One region of the Pseudoalteromonas sp. SD03 genome, then DNA from elsewhere that is predicted to be linked to it. Evidence: predicted binding sites of a transcription regulator. Region 1 holds the regulator's gene; each other region holds the start of a gene.

Region 1 (7,393 bases):
GCAAAGGCTATTTTAGCTTTTAAGGTTTCAGCTTGCTGATGGGTTCTAAATGAACCACATTGCATGACATAAGGGCCTTTTTGTTCAAGTTCTTTTACTTCAACCTGAATCTCATGCTCTTTAATTTCTTTAATAAATTTAGGTGGCCGCGGTTTAGCTATTTCTACTTGTTTTTCGGGTGTTGGATTTGCTTGCTTTTCAACAAGCTCTGGATCGGCATTGTTTTTAACAAACCAGAGTCCGTATGCAAAACCACCGACTAGTAACAAGGCAATAATGATTAACAAAAACGGGAAGGGTTTTTTAGCCGGCTCTTGTTTAGTGTTTTTTCTATTTTTTGGTTTTTTATTAATATAATCGTGCTGTGCCATGGTGTTATATGTGGCCTTACCTAAATCATGTCTGTAGGGTCTACGTCTAAACTCCAGCGAACTTTTTGTGCAAGTTTGCTAGTGCTGAGATAATCAACCATTTGCGCGAGATACTGATGTAGTATGCGTCGATCTTGCGCTTGAATATGTAATTGAAAACGATACATTCCCGCAATTTTTTCTAAAGGCGCAGGGATCGGTCCGAGCAATTGTATACCAGATACCCCATTGACAGGAACCAAATCCGTTAGAAAGTCGACGACTTGCTTTATGTTATGCCCTTGTGCGCGAACAATTGCCATACTCGTAATAGGTGGCAACTGTGCATCACTTCGCTCAGTGAGTGCAAAGCGGGCAAAATCTTGATAGCCATTATTAACTAAGTCTTGTAATAACGGGTGCTCAGGAAAGTGCGTTTGTAATAATACTTCACCGGGTTCGCCAGAACGTCCCGCGCGTCCTGCAACTTGTGTTACTAATTGTGCTAAATGCTCAGTAGCCCTAAAGTCACACGAATACAAACCACTATCGACATCTAAAATAAGTACTAAGCTAACATCAGCAAAATGGTGACCTTTTGCCAGCATTTGCGTACCAACTAAAATACGTGCGCCGCCTTGGTTTATTTCATCCAGTGCTTTTTCAAGGCTACCTTTACGCCGAGTTGAATCACGGTCGATACGGCTGATCGGGGTGTCTGCAAATTCACTACTCAAAAACTCTTCTATTTGCTCGGTGCCTTTGCCGTTAGGAAAAATTTGCGTACTACCACAGTTAGGGCATTGATGTGGTACATGATATTGATCGCCACAATGGTGGCAAATCATTTGGCCTATTGCCTTATGAAAAGTCGCACTGGTGCTGCAGCGGTTACATTCACTCAACCAACCACATTCATGACAAATCAAGGTAGGAGAAAACCCACGGCGATTTAAAAATACCATCACCTGCTTTCCCCTATTCAGGTGCTGGCGCATTATTGCAAGACTGGCATGTGCAATACCGGCTCGATCAGGCTGACCTTTCATGTCGAGCAGCTTAAACTGATTATCGGTGGCGGTTTGTGCGCGCTCACTTAATGTAAGCAACTGGTATTTGTTATTAATAGCTTTATGCAGTGTTTCTAGTGCTGGCGTAGCGCTACCCAAAATAAGTGGAATTTGATGCTGATAGGCACGATACGCAGCTAAATCACGGGCATGATAGCGTAAAGTGTCTTGTTGTTTAAATGAGGCATCATGCTCCTCATCAACCACAATCATCCCAAGCTTTAAAAATGGCAGAAAAATACTTGAACGGGTGCCTATAACAATGGCACAACTGCCTTTTTCGCAAAAACGCCATGTTTGTAGACGCTCGTTATCGGTTAATGCCGAGTGCCATAACATAATAGGGGTGTCAGGAAAGCGACGTCTAAAACGATTGACCGTTTGAGGCGTTAGCCCGATTTCAGGAACGAGCACTAACGCCTGTTCGCCACGTTTTAATACTTCTTCTAGGCATTGCAGGTAAACTTCGGTTTTTCCGCTGCCAGTGACACCTTCTAGCAAAAAGCTATTAAACCCCGTACTTTGATTAATTGCAGTGCAGGCAATGGCTTGCTCTTTATTTAAACGGGGTTTGCTGCCAACCGTTGGCGAGGTATGTTGCCATTGATTGTCGTGCTCAATGGTTTGAATTATTAGCTCTTTATCTAAAAGGGTATCAATGGTTTTTTTATTAAACCCGAGGGCTTTGAGTTCGGTTAATGATGATTTACCGGATGCTGATAATTGCTTAAGCAAATTAAGCTGTGTTTTAGCTTTTAAAGACGGTAAAAGTGCCCCCTTTTCGCTTAATGTCACCATGTTTATACTGGTTTTATCAGGGCACTCACCTTGGCGCAGTGCACTGGGCAATGCAATATGAATAGTTTCACCGAGTGGATAGCAATAATAACGCGCTGTAAATTTCAGTAGCTCTAAATGCTGCGCAGATAACACCGGTGAGTCGTCAATAACTTCAATAATAGATTTTATTTTGCCTTCGGGGACTGCTGTTTCCGCTTTTAAGCTAAGAATAACCGCTACTTTACGTTGATTACCAAAAGGGACTAACACGCGCATACCAGGCTGTAATTGAGTCAGCGGTACTAATTGCTCATCCACTTTATAATCAAAGGTGCGAGGCAAGGGGACTTTTATTGCAACTTCAGCAAAACGCATAACAACTCAACCAATTAACGTAATGGTTTAATGTACTAAAAATAGCATTAAAAGCCTACCGACAAATCAGTAATGGATAGGTGTTTGCCGACTTTTTAGCAAAAAGGGTAATTAAAGCTTGTGTGCGTGCGGGTTGTTGGATAAAATTCGCGACCAATAAATTTGTTTTAACGACGTATGGTGCCAGACTTCGGGTTTGGAGAGCGATGCGGCCTTAACTAGAGGTTCCTATGAAAGAAGGTATTCACCCTAAGTACGAAGTAATTTCTGCAACTTGTTCATGCGGAAACAAATTCGAAACTCGTTCTACTCTGTGTAAAGACATTCACTTAGACGTATGTTCTGCGTGTCACCCGTTTTACACTGGTAAGCAAAAGATTTTAGACACTGGCGGCCGTGTTGATCGCTTCAACAAGCGCTTCGGTGCACTTAGCAGCAAAAAATAATTTTTTGTTTCTATGTAAAAAAAAGCACCTTAGGGTGCTTTTTTTGTGGCCAAAATTTACTTTCCTACCTGCTTTCTTAGCAATTTTGTATTTATTTTTTTTGCATAACTATTTCCTGTTCTTATTCTGAGTATGCATAAACATTTGCAGACAAAACAGCCAATATTCTCTATATTTTTATTTGTTAAACTTTAAAGATGGTACTCAAATGCAGGTAACGTGAGGTTATTTGTGTTTAAAGTTAAATAAAATTCGGTATTTCACTATTTTAATTTAAGACTAAAAAATACGCTTTATAAAAATAGAACAAGGGCAAAAAGTACCTGTGTTTTTCATTTTTATGACGAATTTATATTTTAAAAATGTCAGGATAATCTAGGGAAGTTGCTGATAAATCACTTAAAATTAACAGTTCTAGCATATAACAGGATAGACCTGATATTGCTTGGAATTTAAAAATAATAAAGGTATCGTAGATTAAAACTACCTCTCACTTTAACTTAAATTGCAGGATATAATCGCGTTATGTCAGATTTTCGTGAACAAGCACTACATTACCATGCCCATCCCGTTCCAGGTAAAATCAGTATTGAGCTGACCAAGCCCGCTGAGACGGTTAAAGACCTCGCGCTCGCATACAGCCCCGGTGTCGCAGAACCTGTTCGTGAAATTGCCGCTGATCCAGCAAATGCCTACAAATATACTGGTAAAGGAAATATGGTTGCGGTTATTACTAACGGCACCGCAATTTTAGGCTTAGGTAATTTAGGTCCACTGGCTTCAAAACCCGTTATGGAAGGTAAAGCGCTACTATTTAAGCGTTTTGCAGGGTTAGACTCTATAGATATTGAAGTTAAGCACCGTACTACCGAAGACTTTATTAACACGGTGGCTAATATTGCCGACACTTTTGGTGGAATTAATTTAGAAGATATTAAAGCGCCCGAGTGTTTTGAAATAGAAAAAGCGCTTATAGAGCGTTGTAGCATTCCTGTTTTTCATGATGATCAGCATGGTACGGCTATTGTAACGGCTGCGGGTATGCTAAACGCGCTGGAAGTACAGGGCAAAGCAATTGAAGATGCAATTATTGTATGTTTAGGTGCCGGCGCTGCAGCTGTTGCCTGTATGGAGCTTTTAATTAAATGTGGCGCGTTGCGTGAACATATTTATATGTTAGATCGCAAAGGAGTTATTCATACGCGTCGTGATGACTTGAATGAATATAAGCAATTATTTGCAAACAATACCGATAAACGTACTTTACAAGATGTAATTGAAGATGCCGATGTGTTTGTGGGTGTATCGGGCCCTAATTTATTAGCCCCTGAAGATTTAAAATTAATGGCTGATAGACCCGTGGTATTTGCTTGTTCAAACCCCGATCCTGAAATCGATCCGCAATTAGCACACGCTGCACGTAACGATTTAATTATGGCTACAGGTCGCTCTGATTATCCGAATCAAGTTAATAACGTATTGTGTTTTCCGTTTATTTTCCGTGGTGCGTTAGATGTACGTGCCAGTGAAATAAACGACGAGATGAAAATTGCTGCTGTAGAAGCAATTCGCAGTATTGCTAAAGAGCCCGTGCCGACTGAAGTGCTTACTGCCGCAGGCATCGACAAATTAGAGTTTGGTGCTAAATATATTATACCAAAACCAATGGATCCTCGTTTGTTACCACGTATAGCTAAAGCGGTTGCGCAGGCGGCGGTAGACTCTGGCGTTGCACAAATTGATATGCCAGAAAACTACATGGCGTAATTGTTAAGTGTAAATTAGCGCAAAAAAAACCTCAGCATTTGCTGAGGTTTTTTTGTATAAAGACCCTTCTAGTCTTCATTTAAAATAGGCACTTCTAGTCCCATTTCTTGCATTATTTTCTTCACTTCTTCAGGTACTTTTTCTGCGTTATCTTTACGCAAATCATCATCATTAGGCAGCGGTTGCCCGGTAAACGCATGCAAAAACGCTTCGCATAAAAGCTCGCTATTTGTTGCATGACGTAAGTTGTTTATTTGACGACGAGTACGTTCATCAGTTAATACTTTTAATACATTTAGCGGGATCGAAACGGTGATCTTCTTTACTTGTTCGGATTTTTTCCCGTGTTCTGCGTATGGGTGAATATATTCACCATTCCATTTAGCCATAAGATGTATCGTTGCCTCAGATTATAAATTGCTCACACAGCATCAAAGCGTGTAAATATGCGTGAAATTCTATCGGTTTAAAAAAGATAGTCAAATACTAGTTATTTAGCTATCTAGACATTTAAATGTTTTGACATCTTAAATTGCATGCGCTACCTTTTAGACGTCTAAACATCCAAATTAGTAAAGGTAGCGAAAATGAGTGAAAAAAATAAGGCAACAATTGCTGTTCGTAGTGGAATAGAAGCCGACAAACAGCATGGTGCGGTTGTTCCACCGCTTTATTTATCAACAACTTACTCATTTGCTGACTTTGATACAAAGCGTCAATATGATTATGGCCGCAGTGGTAACCCTAATCGTGACATTTTGGCTGAGGCGCTCACGGAGCTTGAAGGTGGCGCTAAAGGCATTATTACCGCAACAGGCATGGCAGCCGTTCACCTAACAACACAATTACTTAATAGTGACGATACGTTAGTGATCCCTCATGACTGTTATGGGGGCAGCTATCGCTTATTTACTTCGCTAGAAAAGCGCGGCTTATTAAAACTAGAAGTGGTCGATTTTACCAAAAGCGACAGTTTGACACGCATCCTTGCTATTAAACCTAAGCTGATTTGGATTGAAACACCTAGCAATCCTATTTTACGCTTAACAGATATTAAAGCGGTAACTGATACAGCTAAACAGTGTGGTGCACTGGTTGCCGCCGACAACACATTTTTATCGCCAGCATTACAAAACCCGATTAAGTTTGGCGCTGATATTGTGGTGCACTCAACCACAAAATATATCAATGGCCATTCAGACGTTGTTGGTGGCGCGGTTATCGCAGCGACTGCTGAGTTAGGTGAAGAGTTAGCGTGGTGGGCAAATAACATTGGCATCACCGGCGCGCCATTTGATAGCTATTTAACGCTCAGAGGCTTACGTACTTTAAACGTGCGTTTAAGGCAACACCAAGAAAATGCACTCGCCATTGCACAGTATTTAGAACGCTCCCAGTTTGTTGCCCAAGTTTACTACCCAGGTCTTGAATCACACCCTCAACATGCGCTAGCTAAGGCGCAGCAGCTTGGCTTTGGTGCTATGGTTAGCTTTGATATAAAAGGCGATATAAACGATGCTGCAGCGTTTTTAACGCGCTTAAATGAATTTAGCTTAGCGGAATCATTAGGTGGAGTAGAAAGTTTGATTTGTCACCCTGCGACTATGACCCACGCCGGCATGGACGCAACCGCGCGTGCAGAAGCCGGAGTAGGCGACACGCTTATTCGTATCTCGGTGGGTATTGAAGATGTAAATGATTTACTCGCTGACTTAGACAGGGTATTTAATTTGGTGCGCCCAGGGCAAGCCAATCCCGGCCTATCGGCAAAAAGTGGTGCTAGTGAATCATTTGGTTCAGCAAAGTTAAACGCGGCGCATCCGGCGTTATGGTAGTGCATACCAATCTTCAAAATACAAAACATAAATGCGAGTCGGTATTAATATGGTAAATCAGGTTCATAAATTTGGTGGTTCGAGTTTAAGCTCAGCGGATCGCTTTAAAAGTGTCGCAAATATTATTTTAACTCACGCTCAAGCTGGGGATTGTGTGGTGGTATCGGCTGCCGGTAAAACCACCGATACCTTAGTTAAACTGTGGCAAAGCTACCAACAACAAGACACTCAAGCTATTGCTGATATTGTATTGCTATTGAGCAACCATCAAATAGCTCTAATTGAGCAATTATTAATAGCTAAAGCTAAGCACCATGCGCTTGATTTACTTGAAACTGATCTCAGTATTATTACCAAGCAGGCTAAGCAAGGGACATTAGCTGAAGCTGCGTTATTAGCACATGGTGAATTGTGGTCTGCAAGGTTACTAAGCGCTTACTTAGAACAGCTTAACGTTAGCGCTTGTGCCCATGACGCTAGGCAGTTATTTACGTTAGATGCCGGGCAGCTGCAGCATGCTAATAATCAGCAGCAGTGCTTAAAAGCCATACAGACGAGTAAAATTAATGTAGTTACTGGGTTTATTGCGGCTGATTTACATGGTGAAACAGTGACCTTAGGGCGAAATGGCAGTGATTACAGTGCCACTTTATTAGCGCGGTATTGCAATGCTAAAAAAGTCTCTATTTGGACTGACACTCAAGGTGTTTTTAGTACTGATCCGCGTAAGGTTGCTAATGCGGTTAAGTATGCGCGAGTGTGCCGTGATC
Region 2 (7,393 bases), 670 kb from region 1:
TGCCTTACTGTTTTGCTAACTATCAGATGTTGACTTAACAACGAATTTTTCGAATACACAATTTAGTGGGAAATAAATTACCAAATAAATAGCTAGGAAAAGTAAAAACTCCATATAAAAAGGTAGATCTTTTAGGTTTATTATTGAATCAGTTAAATAGCGGCTAACAAACGATGTAATGAATGCAGATAAAAATATAATGACTAAGTTTGAAGTTTTTTTATTCATGTAAATCCTTTTAAAAAAGCTAATTGCTTAACATTACCCATTATCTTAGTTAGTGCCCCCCTAAAACGGGAATTTATATATTGATTAATAATTCCACTAAATAAACTCTTTGTAAACAACCTAGTTCTTAAAATAAAAAACGAGCCTACCTTGGCTCGTTTTTGTTTTAACTGATAGCTGACAGCTAAAAACTGACCGCTTCAACTTTTGACTGCTGCTCTTCTAATCAGGATCATACCCCAAGTTAGGCGATAACCACCTTTCGGCTTCTGCGAGCGTCATATTTGTTCGCTTGGCGTAGTCTTCCACTTGGTCACGTTGTACTGCCGCTACGGCGTAGTATTTTGCTTGTGGGTGTGAAAAGTACCAACCCGACACCGCAGCACCTGGCCACATGGCGTACGAGCTGGTGAGCTGCATACCAATGCGCTTTTCGGTATCGAGTAACTGCCAAATTTTCTTTTTCTCAGTGTGCTCTGGGCACGCTGGGTAACCCGGTGCTGGGCGAATACCTTGGTAGTTTTCGCGGATTAGCTCATCGTTACCCAGGTTTTCATCCGGTGCATAACCCCAATACTCTTTACGCACTTGTTCGTGCAAGTATTCGGCAAACGCCTCAGCGAGTCTGTCGGCTACGGCTTTTACCATTATTTTATTATAGTCGTCTTGCTTGGCATCGAACGCATTGGCGAGGTCGTCCTCTTCTAAACCGCCTGTTACCGCAAACGCACCAAAGTAATCGGGTGTGCCTTTTGGCGCAATGTAATCGGCTAGGCAGTAGTTAGCAAAGTCGGTTTTTTCGGTTTGCTGACGTAAATGGCATGAGGTAGTTAATAGCTCTTTTCGCGTTTCGTCGGTGTAAATTTCTATATCATCGCCCACACGGTTTGCAGGGAATAAACCAATTACACCCAATGGCTGCAAAGTGCCTGACTTTTCAAGCTCATCGAGCATGTCGTTGGCGTCTTTAAACAAGCTTTGTGCTTGTTCACCCACTACTTCGTCGGTCATTATGCGCGGATATTTACCGGCGATTGACCAGGTCATAAAGTACGGCGTCCAGTCTATGTATTTGCGTAGAGTCGCGATTGATACATTTTTAAACTCGGTCACGCCCAGCTTTTTCGGCACGGGTGGTGTGTAGTTATCCCAATCGAGCTTTGCAGCATTATCGCGGGCGCGCTGTATGGTAACTGGTTTTGAGCGCGGCTTTTTGCGTGCTTGTTGTTCGCGTACTTTGTCGTACTCGGCGGTGGTTTTAGCTAAAAATTCTGCTTTATGCTCTTTAGAAAGTAAGTTAGACACTACACCCACAGCGCGGCTGGCGTTATTTACATACACCACGCCTTTGTCGTACTGCGGCTCTATTTTTACTGCGGTATGCGCTTTTGAGGTGGTTGCCCCACCAATCATGAGCGGTAGCTCAAAGCCTCGGCGTTTCATTTCTTTGGCTACGTGTACCATTTCATCAAGCGATGGGGTAATTAAACCTGAAAGGCCTATAATATCGGCTTTTTCGTCAATGGCGGTTTGCAGTATTTTATCTGCTGGTACCATTACCCCAAGGTCGATTACTTCGTAGTTATTACATTGTAGTACTACGCCTACGATGTTTTTACCTATGTCATGCACGTCACCTTTTACGGTAGCCATAACAATTTTACCGTTGGTGGCGCCTTCTTCTTTTTCGGCTTCAATGAATGGGTCAAGGTAGGCTACGGCTCGCTTCATCACACGAGCCGATTTAACCACTTGGGGTAAAAACATTTTACCGGCACCAAATAAATCCCCAACCACGTTCATGCCATCCATGAGTGGCCCTTCAATGACGTGAATAGGTTTATCGGCGCCAGCACGGCACTCTTCTGTATCTTCATCTATAAAGGTGGTTATGCCTTTTACAAGGGCATGCTCCAAGCGCTTCTCTACAGGCCAAGTGCGCCATTCTAAATCTTCTACCCGCTCAGCTTGTGCCATGCCTGAATATTTAGGCGCAAGTTCAACAAGGCGCTCGCCCGCACCTGAGTCGGTGTTAAGAATTACATCTTCTACGGCTTTACGAAGTTCCTCGGGGATGTCGTCGTAAACCGCAAGCTGCCCTGCGTTTACTATGCCCATATCCATACCCGCTTTTATAGCATGGTATAAAAACACCGAGTGAATCGCTTCACGTACTGGGTTATTACCTCTAAACGAAAACGATACGTTTGATACCCCACCCGACACTTTACAGTGCGGTAAGTTTTGCTTAATACGGCGGGTGCCTTCAATAAATTCTACGGCGTAGTTGTCGTGCTCTTCTATGCCGGTGGCAACGGCAAATATATTGGGATCGAATATAATGTCTTCTGGCGGAAAGCCAATTTCGTCGACTAATATTCTGTAACTACGTTCGCATATTTCGTATTTTCTATCTGCAGTATCGGCTTGGCCGTCGGTATCAAATGCCATCACAACAGCGGCGGCGCCAAAGCGTTTTATAATTTTAGCTTGGCGAATAAACGGCTCTTCACCCTCTTTTAGTGAAATGGAATTAACAATGGCCTTGCCTTGAATACACTTTAGGCCTGCTTCTATTACTTCCCATTTAGAGGAGTCGACCATTATAGGTACTTTAGAAATATCAGGCTCTGAGGCAATTAAGTTTAAAAACTTAACCATGGCCGCTTTTGAGTCCAGCATGGCTTCGTCCATGTTGATATCAATAACCTGTGCGCCATTTTCTACTTGTTCGCGGGCCACATTAAGGGCGGTCTCGTAGTCTTCTTCCATGATCAAACGTTTAAACATCGCCGAGCCAGTTACGTTAGTACGCTCGCCGACATTGGTAAATACTGCAATTTGTTGGGTCATTGGCGGCTCCTTAATTTAAGTTACAGGCTTCTAGGCCTGATAAACGCATACGCACTTCAAGCTCAGGTAATTTTCGTGGTGCTGTGCCTTCAAGCCCTTTGGCAAAGGCACGAATGTGCGCAGGCGTAGTGCCGCAGCAACCGCCAACAATATTAATAAAGCCCGATTTACCCCAATCTATGATCTCTTTTGCCATGTCGTCTGCTTCTAAGTCGTATTCTCCAAACTCATTAGGTAAGCCCGCGTTAGGGTGAACAGAGACAAAGGTTTCGCACACACGCGATAGCTCTTCAACGTATTGGCGCAGTAAATCTGGCCCAAGGGCGCAATTTAAGCCGATTGAAAGCGGCTTAATATGGCGAATAGAGTTATAAAATGCTTCGGTTGTTTGCCCTGAAAGCGTACGGCCTGAGGCATCGGTAATAGTACCTGAAATCATCACTGGCAATGTGCGCCCTGCTTGTTCAAACGCTTCTTCTACTGCGAACGAGGCGGCTTTTGCATTAAGCGTGTCGAATATGGTTTCGATTAAAATAATATCTACACCGCCCTCCATAAGCGCAAGGGTTGACTCAACATACGCAGTCACTAACTTATCAAAGGTGATATTACGATAGCCGGGGTCGTTTACATCCGGCGATAACGAACAGGTTTTAGACGTTGGCCCTAACACACCGGCTACATAGCGCGGTTTTTCTGGGGTTTTGGCGCTAAATTCATCACATGAAGCGCGGGCTAACTTAGCCGACTCTAAATTGACTTCACGGCTTATGCTCGCCATGTCGTAATCTTCCATCGAAATGGTGGTAGAGTTAAAGGTGTTAGTTTCGATAATATCGGCACCAGCGGCTAAAAAGCTGCGGTGTATATCAGTAATAATTTCTGGCTTGGTTAGGCTTAATAAATCGTTGTTGCCTTTAATAAGCACGTGCCAATCTTTAAAACGTTCACCACGGTAGTCTTGCTCTTCAAGCTTATGCGCTTGGATCATGGTTCCCATTGCACCATCTAAAATTAAAATGCGCTGTTTGAGCGCAGCGCTCAGCTCTTGATGCTTATTGTTTTGAGGATTATTCGGCATAGTTGTTAGTCCTTACGTCTTGGCTAACTAAGTTAATATCATAGGGTGTGGTTTGGTAAACGTAATAATTTAACCAGTTTGAAAACAGCAAAAACGCGTGGCTTTGCCATGTTTTAGATGGTTGCTTGCTGGCATCGTCATCAGGAAAATAGTTTTCGGGCTTTGGCGCATCAGGGCTTTTTTGTAAATCGCGCTCATATTCGGCTTTTAAACTGTCGGCATCGTATTCTGGGTGGCCGGTAATAAACACTTGGCTGCCCGATTTATTTTTAAGTAAATAAGCCCCGACTCGTTCAGAGCCCGCTAATACCACCAGCTCTTCACAGGCGTTTATTTTATTTATATCTATGTGGCCATAGCGTGAGTGCGGCACTAAAAAGGTATCGTCAAAGCCGCGGGTAAGTGCACCATGGGCAAAGTAGCATTGATGGGTAAACACCCCACACAGTTTATTTTCTTTTAAATCGCGCTTTAAATTATAACGGTGATATAAAGCCGCGTGGGCAGCCCAGCAAGAAAACAAGGTAGAGGTTACATGCTGCTCGGCCCAATCAATAATCACTTTGAATTCTTCCCAATACGCCACTTCTTCATACTCTAAATGTGCCAAAGGCGCACCGGTAATTAATAGTGCATCGTAATTATTGTTTTTCACTTCTGAAAAGTAACGATAAAAGGTATCTAAGTGTTGCTCTGAGTTGCTACTGCTACGATGCGTGTCAAGGCGTAGTAGCTCTACATTTACTTGCAGCGGAGAATTAGCCAACAAGCGAATAAACTGTACTTCGGTTTCTACTTTATTAGGCATAAGATTAAGAATAGCCAAACGCATAGGGCGTATTTCTTGCGTTTTTGCACGTGTTTTTGGCATTACAAACACGTTTTCATGACGTAAACGTGCAATAGCTGGCAATTCGTCTTCTACTGTAATTGGCATTCTTAAAGCTCCTGCTCATAAAAACCGAGAATTAATACGCTCTCATTATGAACAGAATGTCAAAAATATCAACCTCTAGATGTATAGATGTCTAAATGAAATTTATTCACGCGTTTTGTACAAATTGAATATGTACTTTAAAACAGCCCCATTCGTTGACTGTTTCACCTGTGAGCCACTACAATACAGCATTGAAATTTTTATTATTATTGAAGGCTTCTTCCATGGTTTTACCTGATAAGTTTATATTCTCGATGAGTCGAGTATCTAAGGTTGTGCCACCAAAACGCACTATCTTAAAAGATATTTCGTTGCATTTTTTCCCTGGTGCAAAAATTGGTGTGCTAGGTCTAAATGGTTCTGGTAAATCATCATTACTACGCATTATGGCAGGTGTTGATGAAGATTTTGAAGGTGAAGCTCGCCCTCAACCAGGCACTAAAATTGGTTACTTGCCGCAAGAGCCTGTTTTGGACGAAAGCAAAACAGTTCGTGAAATTGTTGAAGAAGCTGTGGGTGAAGTAAAACATGCCCTTAACCGCCTTGACGAAGTGTATAACGAATACGCAATGGAAGGCGCTGACTTTGACGCACTGGCTAAAGAGCAAGGTGAATTAGAAGCGATTATTCAAGCGCACGATGGTCATAATATTGATAACGTATTAGAGCGTGCTGCCGATGCTCTGCGTTTACCTGAGTGGGACGCTAAAATTGAGCACCTTTCAGGTGGTGAACGCCGTCGTGTTGCTATTTGTCGTTTGTTACTTGAAAAACCAGATATGCTTATTCTCGATGAGCCAACTAACCACTTAGATGCTGAGTCGGTTGCCTGGTTAGAGCGCTTCTTACATGACTACGAAGGCACCGTTGTGGCAGTAACGCATGACCGTTACTTCCTTGATAATGTTGCTGGCTGGATTTTAGAGCTTGACCGTGGTGAAGGTATTCCGTGGGAAGGTAACTACTCGTCTTGGCTTGAGCAAAAAGATGCCCGCTTACAGCAAGAGCAAAAATCTGAAAAAGCACGTCAAAAATCAATTGCACAAGAACTTGAATGGGTGCGTTCAAATCCTAAAGGTCGTCAAGCTAAATCAAAAGCGCGTATGGCACAGTTTAGCGAGCTACAACAGTCTGATTACCAAAAACGTAACGAAACCAACGAATTGTTTATTCCACCTGGCCCACGTTTAGGTGACCAAGTATTAGAAGTAAACAACTTACGTAAAAGCTTTGGCGACCGTGTTTTAATTGATGATTTAAGCTTTAGCATGCCTAAAGGCGCTATTGTGGGTATTATTGGTGCCAATGGTGCAGGTAAATCAACGCTATTCAAAATGCTAAGCGGTGAAGAGCAGCCAGATAGCGGTAATATCAGCATTGGTGAAACAGTAGAACTGGCAACTGTTGATCAGTTCCGTGGCAACATGGACGAAAGCAAAACGGTATTCCAAGAAATCTCTGATGGCCAAGATGTACTAAAAATTGGTAACTTTGAGTTCCCAAGCCGTGCTTATGTTAGCCGTTTTAACTTTAAAGGTAACGATCAACAAAAGTTTGTTAAAGACTTATCTGGTGGTGAGCGCAACCGTTTACACCTAGCTAAGCTGTTAAAAGCAGGCGGCAACGTAGTGCTACTGGATGAGCCAACCAATGACTTGGACGTTGAAACATTACGTGCTCTTGAGAATGCTATTTTAGAATTCCCTGGTTGTGTCATGTGTATCTCGCATGACCGTTGGTTCCTTGACCGTATTGCTACACACATTTTAGATTACCGTGACGAAGGCCAAATTAACTTCTTTGATGGTAACTACACTGAGTACGAAGAGTGGCTTAAAAAGACCCTTGGCGCAGAAGCTGCACAGCCTAAGCGTATTAAGTACAAAAAAATTGGCTAACAGCCACAGTGAATAAGTTAAAAGCCCTGCATTTTATGCGGGGCTTTTTTATGCGAGCTATTTTTATCTTTGAGCAAATTGGCGTGTTGAGCATTACCAGCTATGCTTATTATAAATAACAACTTTATAAGATTATTATGCAAAACCGTCGGCAATTTTCTCGTATTATGTTCTCTACAGCAGCGCAATTGGAAACGGCTAGCTCCCAGTATGCATGTACCCTATTAGATATTTCTTTACATGGTGCACTGATCACTAAAAGCGATGCCTTTACAGGCAACAAAAATGACGAAGCAATATTACGTTTTACCTTGCCACAAAGCGATATTGAAATAAAAATGCCGGTGGTTATTCGTCACATAGAAGAAAACCATATTGGTCTTAAATGTCATAACA
Region 3 (7,393 bases), 1.2 Mb from region 1:
ACTTCCATGTATTTTGTGTGTACTGCATTAACTTCTCAAATTTGGTGTGTTATGTGCTTTTATTATTAATTTTTATCATTAATAAACTGTGTGAATGCATAACTTACCTAATTTACAGGCAATAAAAAAGAGCCCTTAGGCTCTTTTTAAAATAACACGCTGTTAGTTATTAATTTAAATCCATCTCTTGGATGATTTCATGTGCTATTTCTGGTGTGGTACTTACAGGCTTTTCATGTAAGTTCGCTTTTATTTGCCCTTTACGATGCTTTAATGCGGCATCGAGTTTTTTAGCTGCGCTGGAAATAGCAGGATACATAACTTCGTTTTCCCCTTTTACCGATATACGCGCACCTTCATAATTTGTGCTAATTTCTGCTTGGAACTTATGATGCTCTTTTGAAAGAATAATATCTAGAGATATCAATGATGGAAAATGGCTCGCGACTTTTGAGAACTTTTCGTTAATGTGTTCTTTAATAGAATCAGTAACGTCAACATGGTGACCAGAAAGATTAATTTTCATAGGGTATCCTTTTATTTGTTACCTCATAGTTAGTATTGGGGGCTAAACGAATTAACACAAGAGAAAAAATGAAAATTACGCAATTATTTATTACCCCACCTGATTTAGATCATTCATTTAGCATTAAGTATGCAAAAAGCCGCTTTGTAGCGGCCTTTAGAGGTGTTGATAATTTAATCAACCAACAAATTAATCGGTGTATGAACAACAATAATCTGCAAAATCACTTACTTTTACATGAAAGCTAACATTAGCATCAACGTTAAATGACTCGCCCGCGTTAAATGTTTGCCACTCGCTTTCACCAGGTAGTAATACATCCCACTGCCCTGCTAACAACTCCATGCACTCTTTTTGGTTAGTATTAAACTCAAATTCACCGGGTTGCATAAAACCCAAGGTTTTTGCTTCACCGTTACCTAAAAGCACAGTACGGCTTGATACTTTGCCATCAAAATACACATTGGCTTTTTTAACCACACTAACGTTATCGAACTTTGGCATGTTAACTCCTGTTGTTAATTTATAATTTTGTTACCCCCCACAGTGCCTGATACACAAAAACCTTGCAAGTTAAGTGCTGTGAAAATTACTCATCTAAAATCCAAAAGGTTAAAAATGAACGACTTTATAGGGAAATATGCTTCGAGCGACAGGCTGTGAGTTTCGAACAGAGCCTTTAGTAATTTGTGCACAAAGAGGGCGATGAGACACTACGCTTTAGAGAAGTGATAAAAGTACAGCTCATAAAAAAGCCCGCCCTGTTTACACAGCGCGGGCTTTTAAAACACTAAAGTAATTAATTAAAACAATGCGTTTGCTTTGTTAACTACATTTTCTACCGTAAAGCCGAAGAACTCAAATAGCTCGTTTGCCGGTGCCGACTCACCAAAGGTGGTCATACCAACTACGGCGCCATTTAGGCCTACATACTTGTACCAGTAATCAGCAATTCCCGCTTCAATCGCTACGCGACGTGAAACGCTTGCTGGTAATACGCTTTCTTTGTACTCAGGTGATTGATCTTCAAACGCATCAGTACACGGCATAGATACAACACGTACCTTTTTACCCTGTGCACGTAGCTCTTTCGCAGAGTCTTGCGCTAGCTGTACTTCAGAACCCGTTGCAATCAAAATAAGCTCTGGGTTGCCGTCACAACTTAGGATGTAACCACCCTTTTTAACGTCGCTTAATTGTTGTGCATCACGTGCTTGTTGCTCTAAGCCTTGGCGAGTAAAGATTAATGATGTAGGACCGTCTTTACGTTCAATAGCTTGTTGCCATGCAATTGCCGACTCAACTTGGTCACATGGGCGCCAGTTGTAAAGGTTAGGCGTTAAACGCATGCTGGCAATTTGCTCTACTGGCTGGTGAGTTGGACCATCTTCACCTAAACCAATTGAATCGTGCGTGTATACAAAAATGCTTGGTTGCTTCATTAATGCAGCCATACGTACCGCGTTGCGTGCGTATTCCATAAACATTAAGAACGTTGCACCGTAAGGAATAAAGCCTTTATGCAGTGCAATACCGTTCATAATGGCCGACATACCAAACTCACGTACACCGTAGTAAATGTAGTTACCACTTGCATCATCAGCAGTTAAGCCTTTAGAGCCATCCCAAATTGTTAAGTTTGAACCCGCTAAATCGGCAGAGCCACCCATAAATTCAGGTAGTAACGGGCCAAACGCATTTAATGCATTTTGCGACGCTTTACGTGATGCTGGGTTTGCTGGGTTTGCTTGCAGCTCTTCAATGTACGCTTGTGATTTTTCAGCCCAGTCAGCTGGTAATTCTGAATGTGTACGGCGTTTGTATTCTGCTGCTAGCTCTGGGTATGCTTTTTCATATGCGGCAAATTTTTCGTCCCAGCTTGCTTCAAGCTGTTGGCCTTTTTCTTTGTTATCCCACTGTGCATAAATATCTTCAGGGATTTCAAATGCATCGCCCGTCCAACCTAAAAACTCGCGAGACGCTTTAATTTCGTCATCACCTAGTGGTGCACCGTGACAATCGTGGCTACCTGATTTATTAGGTGAGCCGTAACCAATAATAGTTTTACAACAAATTAGTGTTGGCTTATCAGTCACGCTTTTAGCTTCTGCAATTGCTGCACTTACTGCATCGCTATCATGGCCATCAACGTCACTAATTACATGCCAGCCGTATGCTTTAAAACGTGCTGGGGTATCATCACTAAACCAACCTTCAACTTCACCGTCGATTGAAATGCCGTTGTCATCCCAAAATGCCACTAATTTGCCTAGGCCTAATGTACCGGCTAGTGAGCATGCTTCATGAGAAATACCTTCCATTAAACAACCATCACCCATAAACGCATACGTGTGGTGATCAACAATGTCATGGCCTTCACGGTTAAACTGCGCTGCTAATGCTTTTTCAGCAATCGCCATACCTACCGCATTTGTGATCCCTTGACCTAATGGGCCCGTAGTGGTCTCAATTCCTGGCGCGTATCCATATTCTGGATGGCCTGGTGTTTTAGAATGCATTTGGCGGAAGTTTTTAATTTCGTCCAGTGGCAAGTCATAACCACTTAAATGCAGTAGAGAATAAATTAGCATTGAACCGTGACCATTTGAGAGTATAAATCGATCTCGGTCAGCCCACTCTGGATTTGTTGGGTTATGTTTTAGATAATCGCGCCATAATACTTCTGCGATATCAGCCATGCCCATAGGGGCTCCAGGGTGACCAGATTTGGCCTTTTGTACTGCGTCCATTGACAAGACGCGAATAGCATTTGCAAGTTCTTTGCGAGATGGCATGAATTCTCCTACCTTTATATGTATTTGCGCGGGTATTTATTTATCCCCATTCTTACTTATTGTGGGGGCTGTGTGCAATTAAAAACCCATAAAAATAGGGCATTATGAATATTTTTTAAGAACCATTTACTATTAGATATTTTATTTAGACGTCTAGGCGTAAAAAAACTATGCAAGTTCATTTGTTTTAGATAAAATACGCGCCTTAATTTTTTAGCGCTAATACCGACGTTTGTGAAGCGCAATATTTGTGAGCATAATTACAATGGCAAAACATTTATTTACTTCTGAATCTGTTTCTGAAGGTCATCCGGATAAAATCGCCGATCAAATTTCTGATGCGGTACTTGATGCTATCCTAGAGCAAGACTCTCATGCCCGTGTAGCGTGTGAAACTTACGTTAAAACCGGTATGGTTATGGTTGGTGGTGAAATCACGACTAGCGCATGGGTTGATATCGAAGAAATTACACGTAAAACAGTACGTGAAATTGGTTACACACACTCAGATATGGGCTTTGATGCCGATTCGTGTGCAATTTTAAACACGATTGGTAAACAGTCTCCTGACATTAACCAAGGTGTTGACCGTACAAGCCCTGAAGAGCAAGGCGCTGGCGACCAAGGCCTAATGTTTGGTTACGCATGTAACGAAACTGAAGTATTAATGCCTGCTCCAATTACTTATTCTCACCGTTTAGTACAACGCCAAGCACAAGTACGTAAAAGCGGCGAGCTTAACTGGTTGCGTCCAGATGCAAAATCACAGGTTACGTTTGCATACGAAAATGGCAAGCCAGTAGGCATTGATGCCGTTGTACTTTCTACTCAGCACAGCGAAGATGTATCGCAAAGTGATTTAGTAGAAGCGGTAATGGAAACGATTATTAAGCCAGTACTTCCTGCTGAGCTGATTACTAGTGCCACTAAATTCTTTATTAACCCAACTGGCCGTTTTGTAATTGGTGGACCAATGGGTGACTGTGGTTTAACTGGTCGTAAAATCATTGTAGATACTTACGGTGGCATGGCTCGTCACGGTGGTGGTGCTTTCTCTGGTAAAGATCCATCAAAAGTTGACCGCTCAGCGGCTTATGCTGCACGTTATGTTGCTAAAAACATTGTTGCTGCTGGCCTTGCTGACAAGTGTGAACTTCAGGTGTCTTATGCTATTGGTGTTGCAGAGCCAACATCTATCAGTGTTGAAACATTTGGCACAGGTAAATTAGAAGAAGCGCGTTTAATCGAACTTATTCGTGAACACTTTGACTTACGCCCTTACGGCCTGATTCAAATGCTTGATCTTGAGCGCCCTATTTATCTTCCAACAGCGGCTTACGGCCACTTTGGCCGTGATGAATTCCCATGGGAACGCACAGATAAAGCAGACGCACTTCGCGCAGCAGCTGGCCTGTAAGCCACCTAGCTAATATTAAAACGGCCCTTTTTAGGGCCGTTTTGCTATGTGTATTAAGTTAGTCATAAAACAGTCTCGAACTGTTTAACATTTTAGGTATATACTCTGCTTATACAATAAAGCGTGTTAGGGATAAAAAATGGCCGACAATTTTCGTGTTATATTTGTAGGACTTGCAGAAGGCGCAGACAGCCAAGCAGTGACCAATGCACTGACAGAAAAACTAAAAACCTCACCTGAAAAGGTGGCGGCATTTTTTAATGGCAAGCCGCTGTTTGCTCCTAGCAACAAAGAGAAAGCCCTTAAGCAAGCTAAGTTACTTTCAACGCTGGGGATCAAAAGCAAACTTCAGCAAACAGCCCCTACACAAGCTACTTCTCAAAAAACGCACGACAGCCAGCGAGATCAGCGCTTATTTGATGCCCTAGATTACATTACTAGTAGCTTAATTCGTCTTGAAGAAAAACTAGAAGATATTGAACAACGTCTCCCTGAGGTTGAATTATCATTACCTGATGAAAATGACGAACCATGGGAAGATGACGATTTAATGCTTGATGAGCCACTCTCTACTACGCCTAAAAAACGCAGTAACCTTGTTTTATATTCGCTGATTTCTACAGCCGTAATATTACTTATTGTGCTTGCTGTGTACTTATTATTTCCTAATTTATTCTCTTTTTAATCATGGTTTAGTTATTTAATGAGTAATAATCGCGCACAAATAAGAGACGATATTCGTAAAGCACGTAATAACCTATCAAAAAACCAGCAAGAAATAGCGGCCCACTCGCTCAAAGTGAATTTTATTCAATATTTAAAAAGCATAAACTCGGCCAAAAAAAGCCATGTCGCGCTTTATTTAAGCAATGATGGAGAGCTAGATACCTCATTGTTAATTAATGAATTATGGAGCATTGAACAGCATGTTTACTTACCTGTAATTCACCCTTTCAACGGGGCTAATTTACTATTTCAACGATATGAAAAAAACTCACCCATGAGAGCAAACCGCTATGGTATCTTGGAGCCTAAGCTAAACTGCTCTCAAATATGCCCATTGCCAGCGCTTGATTATCTACTTATGCCACTTGTTGCATTTGATAAGTTTGGAAATCGCCTTGGAATGGGGGGTGGGTTTTACGATAGAACCTTGGCACGTTTACACGAAGAAAACTGGCAGCAACCACAACTTATTGGCCTAGCACACGAATGCCAACAAGTGGATAAGCTCCCAATTGAATCGTGGGATGTGCCTCTTAAAACTATTATTACACCCAATAAAACCTACTGTTGGTAACAATTAATCTTGTAAACTAACAGTCTATTTTTGACATAAATGAGCACATAGCAATGACACAAGATGAATTAAAAAAAGCAGCTGCATGGGCTGCACTGGAGTTTGTAAAAGAAAACACCATAGTGGGTGTTGGTACAGGCTCAACCGTTAATCATTTTATTGATGCTTTAGGCACAGTAAAAGACACCATCGTTGGTGCAGTATCTAGTTCAGAAGCGTCTACAGCACGTTTAAAAGAACTTGGTATAGAAGTATTTGAGCTAAATGATGTTGATGCTCTGGATGTATACGTTGATGGCGCAGATGAAATTAACGCTCTAAACGAAATGATTAAAGGCGGTGGTGCAGCGCTCACCCGTGAAAAAATAGTAGCGGCAGTGGCTAAACAGTTTGTGTGTATTGTTGATGACACCAAACTAGTCGATACCTTAGGGGATTTCCCGCTGCCAGTTGAAGTTATTCCGATGGCGCGCAGCTATGTTGCCCGCGAATTATTAAAACTTGGCGGTGATCCTGTGTATCGCCAAGGTGTTGTAACCGATAACGGCAACGTTATTTTAGATGTACATAATTTAAAAATTACCCATGCTAAACAGCTTGAAACACAAATAAATCAAATTGTTGGCGTAGTCACCAACGGCCTATTTGCAGAGCGCGGTGCTGATAAAGTGATTATCGGCACAAAAAATGGGCCACAAATTAAATAGGATATGGTTATGAGTAAGGTATCGTTAGCAAAAGACAAAATTAAAATTCTCTTGCTTGAAGGTGTTCATCAAAGCGCTGTTGAAACGCTAAAACGTAACGGTTATAGCAATATCGACTACGTTAAAACATCGCTACCTGAGGACGAGCTTATTGAGCGCATTAAAGATGTGCACTTTGTGGGGCTGCGTTCTCGTACTCATATTAATGAATCGGTATTAAATGCAGCTGAAAAACTGGTTGCTATCGGTTGTTTTTGTATTGGTACCAACCAAGTAGATTTAAACGCAGCACGTGAGCGCGGTATTGCAGTATTTAATGCCCCGTTTTCAAATACTCGCTCTGTAGCTGAGCTTGTACTAGGTGAAATACTGCTTTTATTACGTGGTATTCCACAGCGAAATGCCGCTGCGCACCGTGGTGGCTGGTTAAAAACAGCCAATGGCTCGTTTGAAGCGCGCGGTAAAACCTTAGGTATTATTGGCTACGGTCACATTGGTACTCAGTTGGGCATTATGGCTGAAAATATTGGTATGAACGTGGAGTATTACGACATTGAAGACAAACTGTCTTTAGGTAATGCGACACAAGTACATAACTTAACGCAGCTATTGCAACGCGCTGATATTATTAGCTTGCACGTACCTGAA

The links. The regulator MetJ, encoded in region 1, represses methionine synthesis genes. The targets are predictions, from matches to a motif close to TAGACGTCTAGACGTCTA.
Region 2: a site for MetJ is predicted at 5,176-5,193, ahead of metA (homoserine O-succinyltransferase). Genes of this name have one in related genera too.
Region 3: a site for MetJ is predicted at 3,468-3,485, ahead of metK (methionine adenosyltransferase). Genes of this name have one in related genera too.

The regions. Positions count from the first base shown of each region.
Region 1 is NZ_CP162514.1:319,425-326,817, forward strand. Features, by position in the region: gene ABZP26_RS01450 (SPOR domain-containing protein) at 1-371, opposite strand, end outside; gene priA (primosomal protein N') at 392-2,575, opposite strand; gene rpmE (50S ribosomal protein L31) at 2,806-3,021, shown strand; gene ABZP26_RS01465 (malic enzyme-like NAD(P)-binding protein) at 3,547-4,788, shown strand; gene metJ (met regulon transcriptional regulator MetJ) at 4,857-5,177, opposite strand; gene metB (cystathionine gamma-synthase) at 5,376-6,623, shown strand; gene metL (bifunctional aspartate kinase/homoserine dehydrogenase II) at 6,673-7,393, shown strand, end outside.
Region 2 is NZ_CP162514.1:993,402-1,000,794, reverse strand. Features, by position in the region: gene metH (methionine synthase) at 451-3,081, opposite strand; gene ABZP26_RS04620 (homocysteine S-methyltransferase family protein) at 3,092-4,162, opposite strand; gene metA (homoserine O-succinyltransferase) at 4,152-5,099, opposite strand; gene ettA (energy-dependent translational throttle protein EttA) at 5,324-6,997, shown strand; gene ABZP26_RS04605 (PilZ domain-containing protein) at 7,135-7,393, shown strand, end outside.
Region 3 is NZ_CP162514.1:2,682,695-2,690,087, forward strand. Features, by position in the region: gene ABZP26_RS12605 (NRAMP family divalent metal transporter) at 1-28, opposite strand, end outside; gene raiA (ribosome-associated translation inhibitor RaiA) at 170-526, opposite strand; gene ABZP26_RS12615 (pyrimidine/purine nucleoside phosphorylase) at 716-1,030, opposite strand; gene tkt (transketolase) at 1,330-3,321, opposite strand; gene metK (methionine adenosyltransferase) at 3,587-4,738, shown strand; gene ABZP26_RS12630 (hypothetical protein) at 4,878-5,423, shown strand; gene ABZP26_RS12635 (5-formyltetrahydrofolate cyclo-ligase) at 5,442-6,038, shown strand; gene rpiA (ribose-5-phosphate isomerase RpiA) at 6,092-6,745, shown strand; gene serA (phosphoglycerate dehydrogenase) at 6,755-7,393, shown strand, end outside.